DNA from 2 places in the Pseudoalteromonas sp. PB2-1 genome. Region 2 is predicted to be linked to the other one. Evidence: riboswitches for the same ligand, from Rfam matches in the RefSeq annotation. Region 2 holds a riboswitch; the other holds the start of a gene.
What was found. Region 2 has a riboswitch for cyclic di-GMP ahead of L0Z67_RS16485 (chitin-binding protein). Riboswitches for the same ligand answer to the same signal wherever they lie in the genome.
Positions count from the first base shown of each region.

Region 1: another riboswitch for cyclic di-GMP. It lies ahead of L0Z67_RS04470 (OmpA family protein); the one in region 2 lies ahead of L0Z67_RS16485 (chitin-binding protein).

Region 1 covers NZ_CP090667.1:947,597-957,539, forward strand. The annotation lists gene flhA (flagellar biosynthesis protein FlhA) at 1-1,859, shown strand, start outside; cyclic di-GMP riboswitch class I at 1,992-2,077, shown strand; gene L0Z67_RS04470 (OmpA family protein) at 2,176-3,060, shown strand; gene L0Z67_RS04475 (sigma-54 dependent transcriptional regulator) at 3,076-4,386, shown strand; gene L0Z67_RS04480 (flagellar hook-basal body complex protein FliE) at 4,403-4,726, shown strand; gene fliF (flagellar basal-body MS-ring/collar protein FliF) at 4,735-6,462, shown strand; gene L0Z67_RS04490 (FliG C-terminal domain-containing protein) at 6,440-7,471, shown strand; gene L0Z67_RS04495 (FliH/SctL family protein) at 7,477-8,109, shown strand; gene L0Z67_RS04500 (FliI/YscN family ATPase) at 8,102-9,457, shown strand; gene L0Z67_RS04505 (hypothetical protein) at 9,444-9,857, shown strand.
Region 2 covers NZ_CP090667.1:3,515,330-3,525,272, forward strand. The annotation lists gene L0Z67_RS16470 (LytTR family DNA-binding domain-containing protein) at 1-274, shown strand, start outside; gene L0Z67_RS16475 (hypothetical protein) at 339-749, opposite strand; gene L0Z67_RS16480 (S9 family peptidase) at 806-2,881, opposite strand; gene L0Z67_RS16485 (chitin-binding protein) at 2,991-3,560, opposite strand; cyclic di-GMP riboswitch class I at 3,674-3,764, opposite strand; gene L0Z67_RS16490 (efflux RND transporter permease subunit) at 3,888-7,025, opposite strand; gene L0Z67_RS16495 (efflux RND transporter periplasmic adaptor subunit) at 7,035-8,210, opposite strand; gene L0Z67_RS16500 (zinc-dependent metalloprotease) at 8,465-9,943, shown strand, end outside.

The DNA of each region.
Region 1 (9,943 bases), 1.1 Mb from region 2:
TAATGCGCCTTACCCTAAATATTGCATCGACTAGGGTTGTTTTACTACATGGTCATGAAGGCTCTGATGTGGCAGGGCGAGTCATTCAAGCATTTGGTGAGGTGGTGATTGGTGGCAACTATGTTGTTGGTATCGTCGTATTCATTATTCTGATGGTGATTAACTTTGTCGTAATCACCAAAGGTGGCGAGCGTATCTCTGAAGTTGCAGCACGTTTTACTCTTGATGCAATGCCAGGCAAGCAAATGGCAATTGATGCCGACTTAAATGCGGGACTAATTGGCCCAGAACAAGCTAAAGAACGACGTACTACCGTGGCACAAGAAGCTGATTTCTATGGTTCAATGGATGGTGCTTCTAAATTTGTACGCGGTGATGCAATAGCCGGTCTGATCATCTTAGTGATCAACTTACTGGGTGGTGTCAGCATTGGGGTATTTCAGCATGACTTGAGCATGGCTGAAGCATTTCAACGTTTCGCTCTTTTAACAATTGGTGACGGCTTAGTTGCACAAGTCCCTTCATTATTACTGGCTGTTGCTGCGGCAATTATTGTTACCAGAATGAACGATGAAGGTGACATGAGTGAAGCGGTGGGAAGCCAGTTACTTGCCTCACCAAGAGTGATTCTAACAGCCGCATTAGTCATGCTGGTGTTAGGTATTGTGCCAGGCATGCCAAGCCTTGCGTTTATTGGCTTTGCACTGCCTCTTTTGTATGTTGCTTGGCGACTTTACAAAAAGACACCACAAGGGCAGTTAGAAGAAGCGCAAAGTATTACAGATACAATTGCCCAAGAACAAGCAGCTCTGAGCTGGCAAGATATTCCGCATGTCGATACTTTAAGCGTTGAGCTTGGTTTTCGTTTAGTTTATCTGGCCGATAAGGAAAAAGGTGAGGAGCTAGCAAAAACAATACGTGGTATGCGTAAAAGCTTATCTGAACAACTTGGTTTCTTGTTACCTGAAATCAGAGTTAAAGATAATCTCAATCTTAATCCTCAAGAATATAAAATCAAACTAGCAGGAGTGGCCGTTGCGTCTGCTCAACTGAATGCCAAGCAGCTACTAGCTTTAAACACCGGCGATACTTACGGCCAGTTAGATGGTGAACTAACGACGGACCCAGCTTATGGTTTGGAAGCTGTGTGGGTTGATGAGCAAAATAAAGCCAAGGCACTGAATATGGGTTATTCAGTTGTCGACTTAGCCACGGTAATCGCAACGCATATGGGCAAAGTGATAAAAGAGCATTTAGATGAGCTGTTTAGTTATGAAGATATTCAAAACTTACACGAGAGATTAAAGACTGTATCACCTAGTTTGGCTGATGCGCTTGAAAAGTCTTTACCAATTAACCTGCAACTAAAAGTGATGAGAATGCTACTTAAGGAGCATGTCGCGATTGGTGATATCGTGACTATTGCAGGCACTTTAGTTGACAGTATCGAAGTCACAAAAGACCCGATTCTACTTGCTGCCGATGTACGCTGTGCACTAAAACGTGTGTTAGTAAAACAAGTGATGGGCAATCGTGACGAATTAGCTGCTTATAGCTTAGATGAAAAACTAGAGCAAACGATGCAAAGTTCGTTAGAACAAGCCATGCAAGCAGGGAAGGTAGCATTAGATAGTTTTGCTGTAGATCCTAATTTACTTGGCCAGTTCCAACGAGCCATGCCTGTGATTACTGATGAAATGAAATCTCAAGGTGTTAACCCTGTGTTGATTGTTATTCCGCAGCTAAGACCTTTACTGGCGCGCTATGCACGTTCATTTACGAAGGGAGGTTTATCAGTGCTTTCTTATAATGAAGTGCCTGATAATATTAAAGTTAGTATCGTTGGCTCTTTAGGATAGTGTAAGCGGTATGAATTTAATATGAATAAATACCCGTAATGTTGCTTTTTGGTTTTTTTTATCTATAATCATTAAGAATTAGGTACTTGTTAACTGTTTTATAATAACAGTTACTTAGTTGGAAACACTAAGACAATTAAATGGCAAACTACACCGAAAGGGTAGGACGCAAAGCTTCCAGTCTAAAACCGCAAGGTCATGATAGTGGGGTTACATTAACTTAGCGGCACGTCTATTCGCCTCTTCAGGCAATTTGTTCCGCTTATTATATACGTTAAAGCCCTTAATTGGGCTGTTTATGATAATTGGAATACGAATGAACAACTCATATCAGCTTGTTAAGGCAACTTTTTTAATTGTTGTAGGCATTATAACTGCTTATGCATTGCCTGTGAAAGCTGAACGCGTAATTACCCAAAATTATGAGCAGGCAACATGGTATGTCAGTGGCGATGCTTTTTATTGCCAACTTAGCCAAAAATTAGATAGTTATGCGCAATTATCGATTATTAGCGAGCCTGCAGAGCCACAGCACCTAGATTTTAAGTGGTTGTTAACCGAACGTGATATCACGGATGTACAAGTATTTGCCCGTACAGCGGATTGGCAAAACAAGCAAGCAATCGCCCCTTCTATACAATTCTTTTCAGCCAATATTGAGCAGCAACAGGTTACGTTTAAACAAGGTGTTGCACCTCTTTTAAGCGCCATTAAGCAAGGCTACTGGTTAGATACAATCGTCGGGTTTGGCGATGAGCAACTGAGACTGACCTTTCCTACAACTCATAGTGATAACGCGATTGATAAATACCAGCAATGCCGTGAAAAATTAGCACCTTTATCTTGGCGACAAGCGAGAGATTATGAAATTAATTTTGACTCAGGAGAGCGTGTTGTTAAACGTGCCGCAGACCTGAGTTATTTAGAGAAACTAGTTCGTTATATTCAACTCGATCCTAAAGTTAAGAAAGTCATGATTGATGGACATACAGATAATGTCGGTTCTCCACTTGCCAATCGTTTGTTATCGAAAGAAAGAGCCGATGATGTGGCATCCCGACTTATTGAGTACGGGATCGATGCAAAGTTAATTGAGATCAGGGCTCACGGAGGACGCTATCCCGTGGCAAGCAATTCAGATTCGAACGGTCAGTCTTCAAATAGGCGCGTCTTAATTCGTCTATTTCGTCAAAAAAGCTAAGGTGTGAGAAGGAATATGGATCAGAAACATCTACTATGGCTTGCGCCAGAACAACCATCACGTGAAATTGAATTGGCGATCAATGATGAGCAGTATCAACTTCTGTACACAGATTCGATCCCCGACGCTATTGGTTATTGTTTGAGTTATCAGCCTGAACTGGTATTAATTGATGCTCAACAAGCACAAATGAACTTGGTTGACTTGGTAAAACTAGTTAAAAGAACTCATCAAGGTGGACAAATTATCACGCTTGTGGAATCGAACCAAGGTGAGCTTGCTTCACAGTCACTCAATAATGGTGCTGTCGACTTTTTACTTAAACCGTTTTTTGCTGATCAACTCAAACTAACTATCCGTAACGCTGATTCTATGAAGCATGGTGTGAGTGACTTAATTGCTGTGTCACTGAAATCACAGCAAGTGCTGAGACTTGCCAATCGTGCAGCACAAACATCTGCAAGCGTACTCATTATGGGTGAGTCGGGTACAGGTAAAGAAAAGCTCGCTAACTTCATTCATCAATCTTCTCCACGTGCAGATAAGCCATTTATTGCGGTTAACTGCGCAGCTATTCCAGAAAATATGCTGGAGTCTATGTTATTTGGTTATAACAAAGGTGCATTTACGGGGGCGGTAGCACAGCAAGCGGGTAAGTTTGAGCTTGCAAATGGCGGCACTATTTTACTGGATGAGATAACTGAACTGCCTTTAGAGCTGCAAGCTAAATTACTTCGTGTCCTACAGGAGCGAGAGGTTGAGCGATTAGGCAGTCATCAACGCATTAAACTCGACATTCGTGTGATTGCAGCATGCAATAAGCCACTGCGTGAGCAAGTAGAGAAAGGCCTTTTTCGTGAAGACTTATTTTACCGCTTAGATGTATTGCCGTTAATGTGGCCAGCATTACGTGACCGAAGTGACGATATTTTACCATTAGCGAAGTATTTTATTGCTAAATACGGAGATGAGAAGTTTCACTTTAGTCAACAGGCAGAGCAGTTGATGCATAGCTATCACTGGCCAGGTAATGTTCGTGAGCTGGAAAATGTAGTGCAAAGGGCATTAGTGATGGCTCGCGGTGTCGAAATTCAAGCGGCAGATCTAAACCTACCCGAAAACGTTAAAGCACTCACGACAACCAGTGCGTCACAGTTAAAACATAGCAAGAAACAAGCTGAATTTGATTATATTTATGATTTACTTAGCCGTTTCAAAGGACACAGAACCCAAACCGCAGAGGCACTCGGTGTGAGTACCCGAGCTCTTCGATACAAAATAGCCGCCATGCGTGAGTATGGCATGGATATAGACGCAATCGCTTAATTTAAGGAACAGAGTAATGTCACCTATTGAAAGTCAACGCCTTCTGCTTGGAAAAATGACTGATATGCAGCAACTAGCTGCGGCAGAGAGCATTGCGCCTGCAGCAAGTAAATATCAAGACGCAGCAATTAGTACTGAATTCAAAACAGTTGTTCGCGCTGTTAATGAGCAACAAAATATCTCATCGCAAATGATGCATGCGGTAGATACGGGGCAAACGGATGATGTTGTGGGGGCAATGGTCGCAAGTCAAAAAGCCAGCCTAAGCTTCTCAATGTTAATGGAAGTACGCAATAAACTACTTAATGGCATTGATGATGTCATGCGTATGTCACTGTAGAGGTTGTTATGAAAGGCGAATTAACTAAAGCTGTACCGCCGATGTCTGGGGAGACAAACCTACGTGAAAAAGTCGTAAACTTCTCAAATAAAATAAACTTTTCAAATAAAAGCCATGATAGAAATGTCGCGACAATCGCTTTATTGGCGACGTTAGTAGCTGCAACTATCGTTGTTATTTTGTGGACATCAGCAAAGAACTACGTGCCACTCTACGGCAACCAAGAAAGTTATGATAAAGCTAATATTTTAGAAATATTGGATAAAGAACAAATTGTGTTTCGTATCGATAACGACACAGGCAATATTTTAGTTCCTCAAGAAAAATTAGCAGACGCACGAATCACTCTAGCGGCACGTGGTATTAAAGCTTCAATGCCTGAGGGCGTTGATAACCTAAGTGCTAAAGTGTCGATGGGCACAAGCCAGTTTATGGAATCGATGCAATATCAACATGCTTTGGAGGGAGAACTTGCTCGCACCATTATTAATATGCAAGGTGTTCGCAATGCGCGAGTACATTTAGCAATACCAAAGCGTAGCTTATTTATAGGTAGGGAAGAGCAAAAATCAGCTGCATCTGTAATGGTTGATTTAGCGCCAGGGCATGAGCTAAAAGCTGAACAAGTAGAAGCTATTATTTCACTCATCATTGGCTCGGTACCAGGTTTAAACCCGCGAGATGTATCAGTAGTCGATCAACGCGGTAAGTTACTGTCGGGTGATTTATTTGATACCACTCCCGTTGGTAAAGAAAGTGATAAGAAGCTCGCATTTATCGAAAAGGTTGAACGTAACATAGAACAACGCGCTGAAATTATGTTACTGCCTATTTTAGGCGAAGGAAATTTTCGAATTCAGGTCTCAACAGATGTTGATTTTAGCGTTGTTGAAGAAACACGTGAAGCGGTAGACCCACAAGGGGTGTTAAAGCAAGAATTGGTTAAATCAGATTCTCGACAAGACCAATTTGCCGGTGGTATTCCGGGTTCACTGGCTAATCAACCTCCATTGCCAGATCAAGAAGGTGAAGAGGCTGAAAATGAACGAGTGTCTGAACGCAGTGAAAGTAGCCGTGAATATGAAAATGGCCGCTCTGTTACCCATACTCGTTTTGAAGTTGGACGCTTAAGCTCAATGAGCGTATCGGTACTTGTTAATGAACAAGCCGCAGCCACAGCTGAAGGTTGGAGCCAAGAAGGCCTAAACTCTTTAGGCGAAATGGTTAAAACAGCCACCGGTTTTAATGAGCAGCGTGGCGATCAGTTCAATATCACCAGTTTTGCATTTGTTGAAGCAAAACCTTTTGTACCGTCTGACGGATTACAATGGTGGCAAATGCCTGAAATTCGAGAGTATGCTCGTTACATTTTCGGTACTTTTATTAGTTTAATGCTTATTTTCTTTGCGGTAAGACCGCTGGTAAATCATTTGATTAAAGGCAAAACAACAGCTTCAACACCAAGTGAAAATGAGCAAGAAAAATTAGCCGCCGCTAAAAGCGATGCCTATGAAAGACAAAGTACACCTCTGGATGGCGCACTTGAGCGAGATAGCAAAAATGAGCAGCCTGAGCAGGAAGGTGAAAATATTGCGTTGCCTAAGATAGGCAGTGATTTTGAAGAGCAAATTGCACATATGCAGTTATTAGCAAGCCGAGAAACCGAGCGTGTAACCTCTGTTATTAAATATTGGGTAGAGCAAGGAGTTGAAGTTGAGTCAAGTAAATCAAGATAATGTGACAATGTCAGCACCTGCTCGTGCGTCACTCGATAGAGCTGCTATTTTACTGCTCAGTATGGGTGAAGAAAATGCAGCAAGTGTGATCCGTAAACTCGGTCGCCGTGAGGTACAAGCAATCTCAGAGCGAATGGCCAGTATTTCTAACATTACAAAAAATGATGTAGCTGACACGCTCACCAGTTTTTTCGATTGTTACCGTAACGAAAGTGGGGTTAATGGTGCATCAAGGCTGTATCTTGAAAGAGCACTTGATAAAGCCGTTGGACGTAAGCTTGCCCGTGGCATGTTAGATGATATTTATGGTGGCGCGATGAGTGACGATCTGCGTCGTTTAGAGTGGATCCCACCTGAGCTAATTGTCCGTTTCTTAGAGCATGAACATGTGCAAATGCAAGCGCTGTTTTTAGCGTTTTTACCAGCGGATCAAGCCGCTGCTGTCATTGCATTGTTTCCTCAAGCAAAGCATGAAGACCTATTATACCGTATTGCCAGCTTACGAGAAGTCAGTGAGCATGTTATGGATGATATTCGATTAACCATTGAAGCCTGTATTGAGTTTGTCGGCAAGCAAGTCGGCTCTCAGGTAAATGGTGTTGATAAAGTCGCTGATATTATGAGCCGTTATAACGGCAATAAAAGCCAAATTATTGAAGTTATTAAAAAGCATGATTTACAAGTGGCAGATGCAGTACAAGAGCGTATGTATGACTTTGCCAGTTTATTACTGCAAAGTGATGAGACCCTTTCTCAATTAATGAACGACGTACCTGACGAGCTTTGGTTGATGGCATTAAAAGGCGCAGATGAAAAAATTGTGGCGCGCCTTTTGGGGGCATTACCAAAACGCTTAGCGCAAGTGTATCAACAGCAGTTAGAAGCAACAACATCACAGCCGGTGAGTAAAGTGGATGCTGCACGTCGTGAAATCATGAGCATTGTACGTGATATGAGCAAGCGAGAAGAAATTACTTATCAGCTATACGAAGAAGAGACCGCGGGTTAAGTGCTATGCAAGCTTATCAATTTCCAACGTTAACAAAAGAACAACAGCACCAGAGTGTTCAACAGCGTATCGAGGCAGCTGAGCAGGCTGCTTGGCAAAAGGGTTATGATGAGGGATTAAAGCAAGGTCAAGCGGCGCTACAAGCTGATATAGAAAAGCGCGTCTCGCAGCAAGCTGAACTATTACTACAAGAGCGTGAACTAGAATTAAAGCAGCAAATGCTGGCACAATTCGATGTGCTAACACAGCAAACAAAGCAACAACTTAATCTGCTGTCTAATGAGGTACTAAAAGATCTTAGTGTGTTAGTTGCAAAGGTCGCGGAGCAGGTAATTGCCTGTGAGTTAACTTTGCAGCCTAATTGCTTAATTGATTTAGTCGAACAGGCCCTCAATTTATTAGCAGGGCGAGATGATGTTAACGAAATTGTTTTTTCTAGCGCTGATGCGGCCCTTTTTGACGATTCAAGCTTTGATAAAATACCCCTAACAGTGAGTTTTGAGCCTCAACTTGCAAGCGGCAGTGTAAAGCTTATTTCTAGTGAGCAAAGCCATAGCTTGTCTCTTTCAGAGCGTTTAGATGCTGTACTTGCTGATATAACGCCAGCCCTTCTAAACGGTCAAGTTATTCATGAGTAATACCGTGTTATCTCATGTTCTTAATACTGCTACAAAACAGCTGACAGCCCCGCCTTTAATCCAAAGTTACGGTCGTCTTGTAAGAGTCAATGGTATGACATTAACAGCTGTCGGCGGGCAGTTTTTAATGGCAAAAAAATACCAAGTCGAGAGCATTGATGGCACGTGGAATGACGCTCAAGTGATTGGTTTTGATGATACCAAAGCGTTCTTGATGCTACTAAATAAAGCAGATGGTTTATACGCAGGTGCGAGAGTCAGAGCTGTTGCTGATACACAAGCGATAAAGGTTGATATGTCTTTACTCGGAAGAGTAATTGATGCACAAATGCAACCGATAGATGATTTAGGTAACTTAAGTCGTGTTGATTTAGGAGCTGATTGCGTTCTAAAAAAACAACCCTCTTTAAATCCATTGCAGCGTAAAGGGGTGAGCGAACCCTTGGATGTAGGAGTCCGTTCAATAAACGGTCTTTTTACCGTTGGAAAAGGGCAGCGTTTAGGGCTTTTTGCAGGCTCAGGTGTCGGTAAAAGTAAGCTACTGGCCATGATGACTCGCTTTACCAGTGCAGACGTTGTAATCGTGTCTCTAGTTGGTGAGCGTGGCTGGGAAGTGAAAGAATTTATAGAACAAAGTCTTGGTCCAGAAGGGCTCAAAAAGGCCATCGTAATTGCTTCCCCTGCTGATGATTCACCGCTTCTGCGAGCAAAAGCGGCGGAGTTAAGTCATCAACTGGCTGCTTTTTATCGTGACCAAGATTTAAATGTTCTGTTATTGATGGACTCTTTGACTCGCTATGCGCAAGCACAGCGAGAAATAGGCCTTGCGGTTGGCGAGTTGCCTGTCGCTAAGGGGTATCCGCCATCGGTATTTAGTAAGCTAACCCAGTTAGTTGAAAGCTCTGGAAACAGTGAAAAAAGTAAAGGTTCAATGACTGCGATCTACACGGTATTAGCAGAAGGGGACGACCAGCAAGACCCAATTGCGGACAATGCGCGGGCTATTTTAGATGGCCACATTGTATTGGACCGAACGCTTGCAGAAAAAGGTCATTATCCAGCTATTAATATTGGCGCATCTATAAGCCGTGTTATGCCTAACATTGTCTCCTCTGAGCAGCTTGCCTTTTGTTATAAGCTTAAAAAGCTCTACAGTCGATACCTACAAGTACATGAATTAATACCGCTTGGTGCCTACCAAGCAGGGAAAGATGCTGAATTGGATTTAGCTGTACACTTGTATCCACAAATAGAAGCATTCTTATGCCAATCATTAAATGAAAAAGCAGACTTTGCGACTACAAATCAACAGCTTTCGCAGTTAATAGGAAAACATGATGCTAGATAAGTTTAAAGACATGCAACAAGAGAAGCTTGATAACATGCTCTCTGAGCAGGCAGTTCTAAAACAACAAACCGAAGTAGAGCAACAGCGACTAGCCCAACTAAAGCAATTTATCGACGAAATGCAAACAAACAACCAGATGGGTAATGCAATTGGTTTGCAAAATTTAGCAGGCATGAAACACATTCTGCATGGGCTATCGCAGCAGCAGGCCGAACGAGTAACGCAGCTACAAGGCGATCAATCACGGCAACAACATGCTTGTATCCAACAACTTTCATTCACGAAGGGGTTAGAGGGCGTAATTGCTAAAAAAGCATATCAGACAAAGCAAAAACAGGCTCGTCAGCATCAGAATCAACTTGATGAGCTAGTCGCGCATGCAGCCGTTCGTCGTAGTTAAAATAATCTGCCATATAAACATGGCTAACCTCTTACTCGCCTAGCTCTCAGTTTTGATAGTGCTATAAGTAGTTAATTTATAGAAAC
Region 2 (9,943 bases):
CGTATGGATAAATGGGGCTGGTAACTATGTAGAGTTGCATTGCCAAGATAGTCCTCGCCCAATATTACACCGCGAAACGATGAAAAACTTAACAGAGAAGCTGGCAAGTAAGGGGTTTATTCGTATTCATCGCTCTACTTTAGTTCGTAAAAAAGCAATCAGTGAGTTGATACCGACCGACTGTGGTGATTATAAAGTCATTTTAAAAAGCAACGCGATTTTAAATTTATCGCGCCGTTTTAAAATGAATCTAGAAGGTATTTTGGGGATCTGAGCAATAACCTATTGGGTACTTTGCAAGCTCATTTAATAAAAGCCCAAATGGGCAGGCTTATAGTTTATGTTGCTGACTCTAACCAAGCTCGCATTTCTTCACACTGCGGATTAATTTCAAGGAAGCTATTTATATCTTTATGAAAGGTCACCCTGAGTCCACTGTCTTTCCACACAGACTCTATCAAACTTTGAGCCACACTATTAGGTGCCACATAATCAACTTGTTTATAGCCACGTGATTTAACCGTTTCAAAATAAGCTTTTGCTATATGAACGCTTTCTGCGGTGGCTAATTCAAACTGCTTAACATTTATTATTAAATGATGAAGGTTTTTTATTGAGTTGCCTGTTATTTCGTCTGCTATTTTATTCGTGAAGTCAACAAACGCCTCTTTATTAACACAGCCTCTAAACTCAATAAATACGCAAGGAGGGCTTATTTTATAAAACCACTCCCCATGGGGCTTAAACATAACCAAACATCACTCTTACTACGTTTAAGGTAATATTAGCTTTAAAATGGTTATTTTCAACCTAATAGAGCCATAAAAAAGGCCATTTCAAGCGCTTTCTCTTCAAGGCTTTTAAAGCGTCCAGAAGCGCCTCCGTGTCCGGCATCCATATCCGTTTTAAACACAACAATATTGTCGTCTGTTTTTATCTCACGCAGTTTCGCAACCCATTTCATCGGCTCCCAGTATTGTACTTGCGAGTCATGAAAACCCGTCGTTACTAATATATTTGGGTAGGCTTGAGCCGTAATATTATCGTATGGGGAATAAGCGTTAATGACTTCGTAAAAGTCGGGATCATTTGGGTTACCCCACTCATCATACTCATTCGTTGTAAGAGGAATACTCTCATCAAGCATGGTTGTCAGCACATCTAAAAAAGGTACGTGACAGCCCACGCCTAAATAAAGCTCTGGTGCTTGATTTACGACAGCCCCCATTAATAAACCGCCAGCACTTCCCCCTGAGGCAAACACCTTCTGTGGATGTGCATAGCCTTGCTCAGTGAGTGAGCGAGTAACATCAATAAAATCGTTAAAGCTATTTTGTTTATGCTGTTTTTTACCTTGTTCATACCAATGACGACCTAGCATTTCACCGCCACGAATATGGGCAATGGCATAAACAAAACCACGATCAAGCAGGCTCAATAAACAACTAGAAAAACTCGGATCCGTGGTAACGCCATAAGCACCATACCCATATTGCAACAAAGGGTTAGAGCCATCTTGATTGAATTTATCAATACGATACACCAATGACACTGGTACTTGCTCACCATCTCTTACGGTGATCATTAGTCGTTCTGAACGATAGTGCTCTGGGTCAAATTCACCAAGTACTTGCTGTTGTTTTAATAACGTTTTGTTGCCCGTTTTTAAATCAACATCATACAATGAACCTGGTGTTGTTAGACTTGAGTAATAAATACGTGCAGAGCGAGTGTTAGGCTCAGGATTCATCGCTATTGCAGCATAATAACAAGGGTCTTCAAACTCTAATGTGAGTCGCTCTTCCTGCTTATCAACAACCACAAAGCGGGTTTGACCAAGCTCTCGCTCAGTTAAAATAAGATAGTCATTGAATATTTCGACCCCTTCCAATAACACATTATCACGGTGCGCAGTATGCTCCTGCCACTGTTCTTTTGTAGCAATTGTGTCGGTTGTGGCAGTCATTAAACGGAAGTTTTTGGCTTGCCAATTTGTGACTATATAAAAAGTATCGCCAAGCTTATCAACATCAAATTCATGGCCTTCTTCACGCGGCATTAACGCGCTGAACTCCCCCTCGGGATTGTTAGCATCAAGTACCCAAGTATCGTTCATTTCAGTCGTAGCCAGATCAATAATAATTAAGCTTTCATCTCGACTTTTGCCAAGTCCTAGAAAAAAGCTTTTATCCTGTTCTTCATACACTAAAACATCATCGGTTTGTGGGGTGCCTAAAACATGGCGATACACCTGAAAACCCAATAAAGTTTGTAGGTCTTTTTTCACATAAAAAACTGTTTTACTGTCGTTAGCCCAAACAATTTGCCCTTCTGTGTTTTCAAGTACATCGCTGAATACTTCGCCATTGGCAATATTTTTAAAACGCACGGTGTAAATACAGCGGCCTTCGGTATCTTCAGAATAAGCAAGTAATTGCTCATCAGGACTAATTGCGACTTCACCTAGTTCATAAAACTCATAATCACTGGCTAGTTGGTTTACATCTAACAATAACTGCTTGTCACGGGCTTCAATTGAACGACTTCGGTAATGGCGCGCATATTCATCATCACCACGAACTTCTGAGTGATACCAGAACTGGCCATCCTTTACAGGAAAGGTATTATCATCCTTAACTATCTGCCCTTTTAGTTCGTTAAATAACGCTTCTCGTAGTGGTTTAATACTGGCAAGCTGTTTTTCACAATATTCATTTTCTGCATGTAAATGTGCCAACACGTCTGCATTTTCGCGCTCATCGTCACGCATCCAGTAGTAATTATCAGTACGAGTTAATTGATGAGCTGTTAATTGATGAGGTTGTTTTTTAGCTACAGGGGTAGGCGTTAATAAAGACAGAGAATAAGAATTTTGCGACACAGGAAAAACCACGATTAAAAACGAATGACCCGAGTCTAACACAGAAATAAAAAAGCCCACTCAAATTGAGTGGGCCAAACAATGCTAAATAGCATTTAGGGGGAAACTATCAATGTGATACTTGCTGCCATGCCATGGGCCAACTTTTACCCACACCAGGTTCATAGAGTGGGTTGTGTGATTCTTTCACACGACAAAACTCTGTATACGGCCAAGGTTTACACATATAAATATGGCCAGTCTTTGGTTGTAGTACTTTTACACCTGAGCTGTAAGCATTGCATGCTTGCGGATAAACATAATCATACTCTTGATTTTTATCCTTTATTTTCTTTTCGCACTTCGCAATACAGTTAAATGCCACTTTTACATGGGTTATACCCGTGCTTTCTAATGCATAAATCTGATTGAGCCGATATGCTACGATGAGACCCTGCTCTGTTATTTTTCCTGCTCGAATCATGGGCATGTGCACATTTATATGCTCAGCAATTGAACGAGGCCAATTATGAGGCTCACCCTCATCAGAGCTAGTAATAGGGTACTGAAATGACAAATCAGCTAACTCACCTTGCGCATCATAAAAAGTCACAACCACCTTATCCCCAACAAAAAGCTGAGTATGATGATTTAAGCAACCTATCGGCAACCACTTTCCAGAAGCCAGTGACATATGCATAAACAAAGTAACACCCTAAGAACAGCTAGTAGGTACTATCCAATAACAGCCGTACAAAATAAATACAATTTTAGTTTGAGGCAATAGATCCAAAGCACGAAGAATGTGCGCTTTTCAGCGGCCCCGCTATCATAGCTTTGTAATCAAAACCTTAGACCGGAAACTTTGCGTCCTAACCTTTCGGTTAGTTTGCCAAAAACTGAAATGAGTATAATCCTCAGTTGAAAACAAATCAAACAAAAGAATGTAACCGAAAGATATGTATAACAAGCAATTACTAGTCACAAATAAGCTATAAAAAAGCCAACCCGAAGGTTGGCTTAGTCATTAATCTCTTACCGCACGTCGATTTGGTATGAGTTCTTTCACTGAACGGAAAAAACGTAAGAACACATGGCCTACATCACTCATCACAATATACAGGCAAGGAACAAGTACCAATGTAATGAGAGTTGCAAACATCACTGCAAAACCAAGGGCCACTGCCATAGGAATAACAAACCTTGCCTGCAAACTCGTTTCAAACATAATAGGGAGTACGCCAGCAAAGGTTGTAATTGACGTTAAAGTAATTGCTCTAAAGCGTGCACAACCTGCCTCAATAACAGCTTGACGAGTTGACATTCCCTCTCGTCGAGCTTGGTTCACAAAGTCAGTCATAACTAAAGAGTCATTGATCACCACCCCTGCAGCAGCAATTAAGCCAAAGCCTGACATTAAGCTAATATCTAAATCAAACCAATAATGCCCCCAAATAGCACCGGTCAAGCTAAACGGAATCACCGACATAACGATCAATGGTTGTGAATAACTTTTGAGTGGCACCGCAAGTAAGATATACACTAAGAACATCCCTGCAGCAAAAAACATTAATTGCTCATTCGCCTGTGCTTGCTGCTCTTCAATGGCACCGCCTAATTCAGTTTTCACTGATGGGAACTCTTCTTTAAGCTTTGGCAGTAGTACGTCGTCGACCTGCTTGACCACTTCACCTGGTTCTATGGTTTCTTCGTCAATGCTGCCGTAGATATATACAGTACGGTAGCCACCTTCACGGCGAATATAACTAATCCCTGGCTTTTCGGTTAGCTCAACCACATCACCAAGCAGTACTTCTTTGCCAGCAGGTGTCGTCACTACCGCATGTTTTAAAGAAGCAAATGCTTCACGCGTTAATTTAGGATAACGCACCATTACACGTACTTCTTCACCACGACGAATTACACGCTGGGCTTCTCCGCCGTAAAAACTTGCACCAACTTGATTGGCAATTGTGGCAAGGTCTAAGCCTAAATCATAAGCAACTGGTTTTAAGCTAAGTTGGACTTCTTTACTAGCAGGGTCAATTGTCGAGCTAATATCAAATAAGCCTTTTTGCTGTTGCAGCAACTGAATAAAACGACGACCCGCATCATTTAAAGTATCAACATCGGGCCCATAAAGCAGGTATCCAAACTCGCCATCATTGCCGCCGCCATTTACATCGTCGTAGATTTGCAATGATTTAACACCGGCAATGTTTGGCATCTGTTCACGCCAACGTCGCGATAGCTCGAAAGCATTATATGGACGCAAGTCCTCATCTACCAATGGTGCTAAGATTTGTGCTTCAGTACGCCCCTGATTAAAGACCAAAATATCACGTAATAATGTGTGACCAAACTCACGTTCTGTCTCTTGATCAACCTTTTTAACCATGGCTTCAATTTCACGAATTGCTTCAATGGTCTGTATATCAGATGCATTTTCATTCATTTCTAGGTTAATTTGCGGAAAATCATGGGGGACTTTTGGTGTTGGTACAACACGTACTTGATTTGACGAAATTAAAGCGAATGTCAAAATCAAAAGACCAATAAATGAGAATAACACTAACCAACGCCATTCAACACAACGCTCAATAAAGCGTTTATACGGGCCATTCACAAAGTTAAAGAAGCGCTTGTTAAAACGTGCTCGCCAACTCTCAGGGTTAATAGGTGGAAAGTGAGTATGGGCAATGTGCGCAGGTAGAATAAGCTTTGATTCTATTAAACTGAATACCAGACATAAAATAACGACGACCGCGATACCATAGAAAAAAGCACTCTCAGGGCCGCTTGATAAAGTAAATGGCGCAAATACAGCAATCGTCGTTAATACCCCAAACGTTGCCGGAGTTGCTACACGTTTGGCACCGTTCACAACGTTAACGACGCCGCCCCCTTTTTTCTCTATCTCAGTGTAGGCACTTTCCCCTATGACAATTGCATCGTCAACGACAATACCCAGCACCATAATAAACGCAAATAGGGATACAATGTTAATAGTGATACCAAAAACAGGCATCATCATCATGGCACCTAAGAAACAAATTGGTAAACCAATCATTACCCAAAGTGCTAGTTTAAAGCGCAAGAAGATAGACAACATGATAGCCACTAAGATAGCGCCTTGAAAAAGGTTGCTTTTCATCATGTCTAAACGCGCATTCAAGTAATACGTCATGTCCATCAGTGGTTCTAGACGTAAACCCACAGGCAGCTCTTTGTTCTTTTTATCTATGTATGCTTTCACCGAGTCAGCAACGGGGATCATATTTTGCTCTTTCGTTGCTTTAACCGATAAATACACTGCATTTTCACCATTGAATTTAAAGTAACGCTCACCCTCTGTGAACTGGTCTTTAATAACAGCAATGTCTTGTAACAAGACTTTCGCACCGTTAGCTCCCACCTTTACAGGGATTTGACGGAACTCATCACCACTGTAATATTGGTTTTCAACACGTACAGAAATAATTCCTGCATCAGTGCGTAATTGACCTGCTGAAATATTCGCTGAGTAGCGGCGTACGGCATTAGCAACATCGCTTAATGTTAAGTTATATTGGCGCAGAGAATCTGGATCAATTTCAATTGCAATTTCATCAAGCGGCACATCATTTTGCACCAAAGACACATTTGATAACTGCAATAACTCATCTTCAATTTGATTAGCTATTGGCTTTAATTCTGTGAGTGGCACATCACCGACTAATGTCATCCCAATAACATCTTGACGAAACTCGACCTGACTAATTGTCACCGGCTCCATCCCCGCAGGAAAGGTCGCAATTCCGTCAACGCGAAGTTTTACTTTATCAAGAACGTCGGTTAATTCTGCATCGGTATTAATTTCTAAGCTAGCACGCCCATTGTTACGAAATGCGCGGTAAACACCACGTTTAATTTCGGTCACATCTTTGAGCGACTCTTCAATTTTAATCAGAATACTTTCTTCAATTTCTTGTGGTGATGCCCCTGGGTAATTAGCTTGCACCTCAATATAATTGATCTCAATATTCGGAAACATCTGACGCTGAATAGTAAAGTAACTTAGTATCCCCATAGCAAGGATAAAAAACATCATTAAGTTTGCAGCGACCGAGTTATTAGCAAAATAGGCGATTAAACCAGGCTGCTTCTGTGTTGTTGTATCACTCATACAGCCACCTTACAGCTTTTCGACAGCAGCAGTTTCACCTGCATCGCTTGTCATTTCTTGCATACCGGCTACTTTTACTTCCATACCCGCTTGCGGATACTCAGGCAGTGTCAGTACAAGCTGATCATCAATATTTAAGCCATCGCTAATATAAAAATATTCACCTTCTTCGCGAACAACAGTCACTTTACGTGGCTCTAGTTTTTGCTCATCGTTAACCACCCAAACGGTTTGATTATTAACCAATGATTGCGGTAAGCGATAGATATTTTGCAATGTGGCACCGGCAAAATTAACTTGCACATAAGCGCCAAATTTAATGGGTTGTACATCATGCTTTAAACCATATGGGTCATCGACACGAACGACCAAGTTGCTCATACGTGTTGCGTTATCAACGACACCCAAGTCACGGTCCACCACCGCTTCACGGGTAAAGCTATTTAGGCCTTTATTGATAATCGTAGCCTTAATGCCTTTAATTCGTTTAGGTAAAAATACGCTGTCGAATCCTGCGATAGGGACAATAATTTCAGCACTTTCAATATTGTTTAACTCAGCAACCTGACTGCCTACATTAATATATTGACCCACACCAATTTCACGACTTATCACCAACGCATCATAAGGAGCTTTAACTTCACATCGTGCTAAATCTCGCTCTGCACGTTTCAGTGCAGCTTGAGCCGATTTAACCGCAGCTTGCGCACTTAGAACTTGTGGCTTACGTAAAAATAAGTCCGTACGCTCACGTTCTGGATAACGCTTAGCTTCATCGAGCGCGACCTTTGCTTGTGCTTGCTCTTCAATTAATGCAGCTTGAGCACTCGCCAATGATGCTTCGGCTTGTAATACAGCGGCCTCGTAATTGTCTTTTTCAATCGTGAATAACACTTCACCACGAGCAACAATGCCACCTGCAACAAAGTTTGGATGCCAGCTTGTGACTTCACCTGCGACTTGAGATGCAAGCAGAGTACTTTCAAGCGGTCTAACTTCACCATAACTGTTAATAATAACTTGATGGTCATCACTTGAGATAGCTTCCACTCGAACAAGGGGTCTAGAGTCAACCACCTCTTTATCTTGTGGCTCTTGGGCAATAGCATTAATACCTACAAAGCCAGCAATACCAAGGGCTAAAGCAGCAAATGGTAACATCCATTTCAATACATTCGTGCGCATAACTTACACCTTTTAAATTTCTACTGCCTCTATCATACCAAAGCTGACAGAAACATTAATGTGACATTTGTAAGTAACTGTTACAAAAAGAGCCTAATACACCTACAACAGCTAAAAATAATTTGTTACTAAATAAAACTCTCAACTTTTCATGATATTAGAGAGAGCGCTTTACACTTGTTAACAAACAAACTTCTATCAATTAGCAATTTCATTAAACTCGTGCCTGAAAAAAACAAATGGAACGACTAAAAATGAAAACAACCAATATTGCTGTGGCGTTAAGCATTGCTTTTGCCATAAATGGGCATGCACTTGCAGCCAAAAAAGAGGACAAAAAGCCTGAAACACTGGCTGAGATGATTAAAGATAAAACCGAATACTCAGGTATTTTTACTCTTTATCAAGATGAAAAAACAGGTGAAAACCTAATGGTCATAGACCAATCACAACTTGATACACCCTTTGTCTATTTTGCACATACCGTAGATGGTGTGACCGATGCGGGTCACTTCAGAGGCGCGTACCGTGAAACAAAACTCATTGAATTTAGAAAGTATTTTGACCGTATTGATATTATAAGCAAAACCCCTCGTTATAAATTTGATCAACACTCCGCTCTGGCTCGCTCTGCTGATGCAAATATCAGTGAAGCAGTGCTCGCTAGCATCAAAATTGAGAAAGAAGAAGACGATAAAATAGCATTTAATGTTGATAAACTGCTTATAAGTGAAGCACTACATAAGGTATCTCCTTGGCCAAATCCAGACGATAAAAATGCTAAAAAGCGTTTCAAATTAGGAAAATTAGACGATAAAAAATCGCGCATTGTTCAGCATCGTCCTTACCCCAACAATTTAGATATCACTGTCGATTATGTGTTTACTAATGCCAATCCTAGTGTACGTGGCTCTACAGCAATAAGTGATCCTCGCAATGTATCGATTAAAGTACAACACTCCTTTGTTGCTTTACCAAAAAATAATTATCAGCCACGCCATGATGATGCGCGTATCGGTTACTTTACAAACCAATTTGATAATATGACTTCTGCTGACTGGGCACCTTACGAGGACGTTATCAAACGTTGGGATTTACAAAAGAAAGACCCTACAGCTGCACTTTCTGAGCCAGTCAAACCAATTACTTGGTGGATTGAAAACACCACCCCTATTGAGTGGCGTGACACGATTCGCGACGCCGTGCTTGCATGGAACCCCTCATTTGAAAAAGCAGGCATTAAAAACGCTATTCAAGTAAAAATTCAACCTGACGATGCAGATTGGGATGCTGGCGATATAAACTACAACGTATTACGCTGGACAGCCTCTCCACGCCCACCTTTTGGTGGTTATGGACCTGCCCTTGCTAATCCAATAACCGGCGAGATCTTAGGCTCTGACATCATGTTAGAGTATGTTTTTATGAAAAATCGCTGGATGTACGAGACCTTATATACGCAAGGCGCAGCCTCATTAACCTCTGACGAAAATAATCCTAACTTACACTGTTCATTAGGTCACACTATTCAAGAAAACATGCTACTTGCAAAAGGCTTAGGGACTAGAGCAAGTATTGAAGATAAAGAAATTTTACGTCAAGGCTTAACCCAGCTGATTCTCCATGAAGTAGGTCACACACTGGGGTTAAACCACAACATGAAGTCATCGATTTTATGGGATGAAAAAGAAGTTCACGACAAGAGTAAAACGCAAGGTATCGTGACAGGCTCG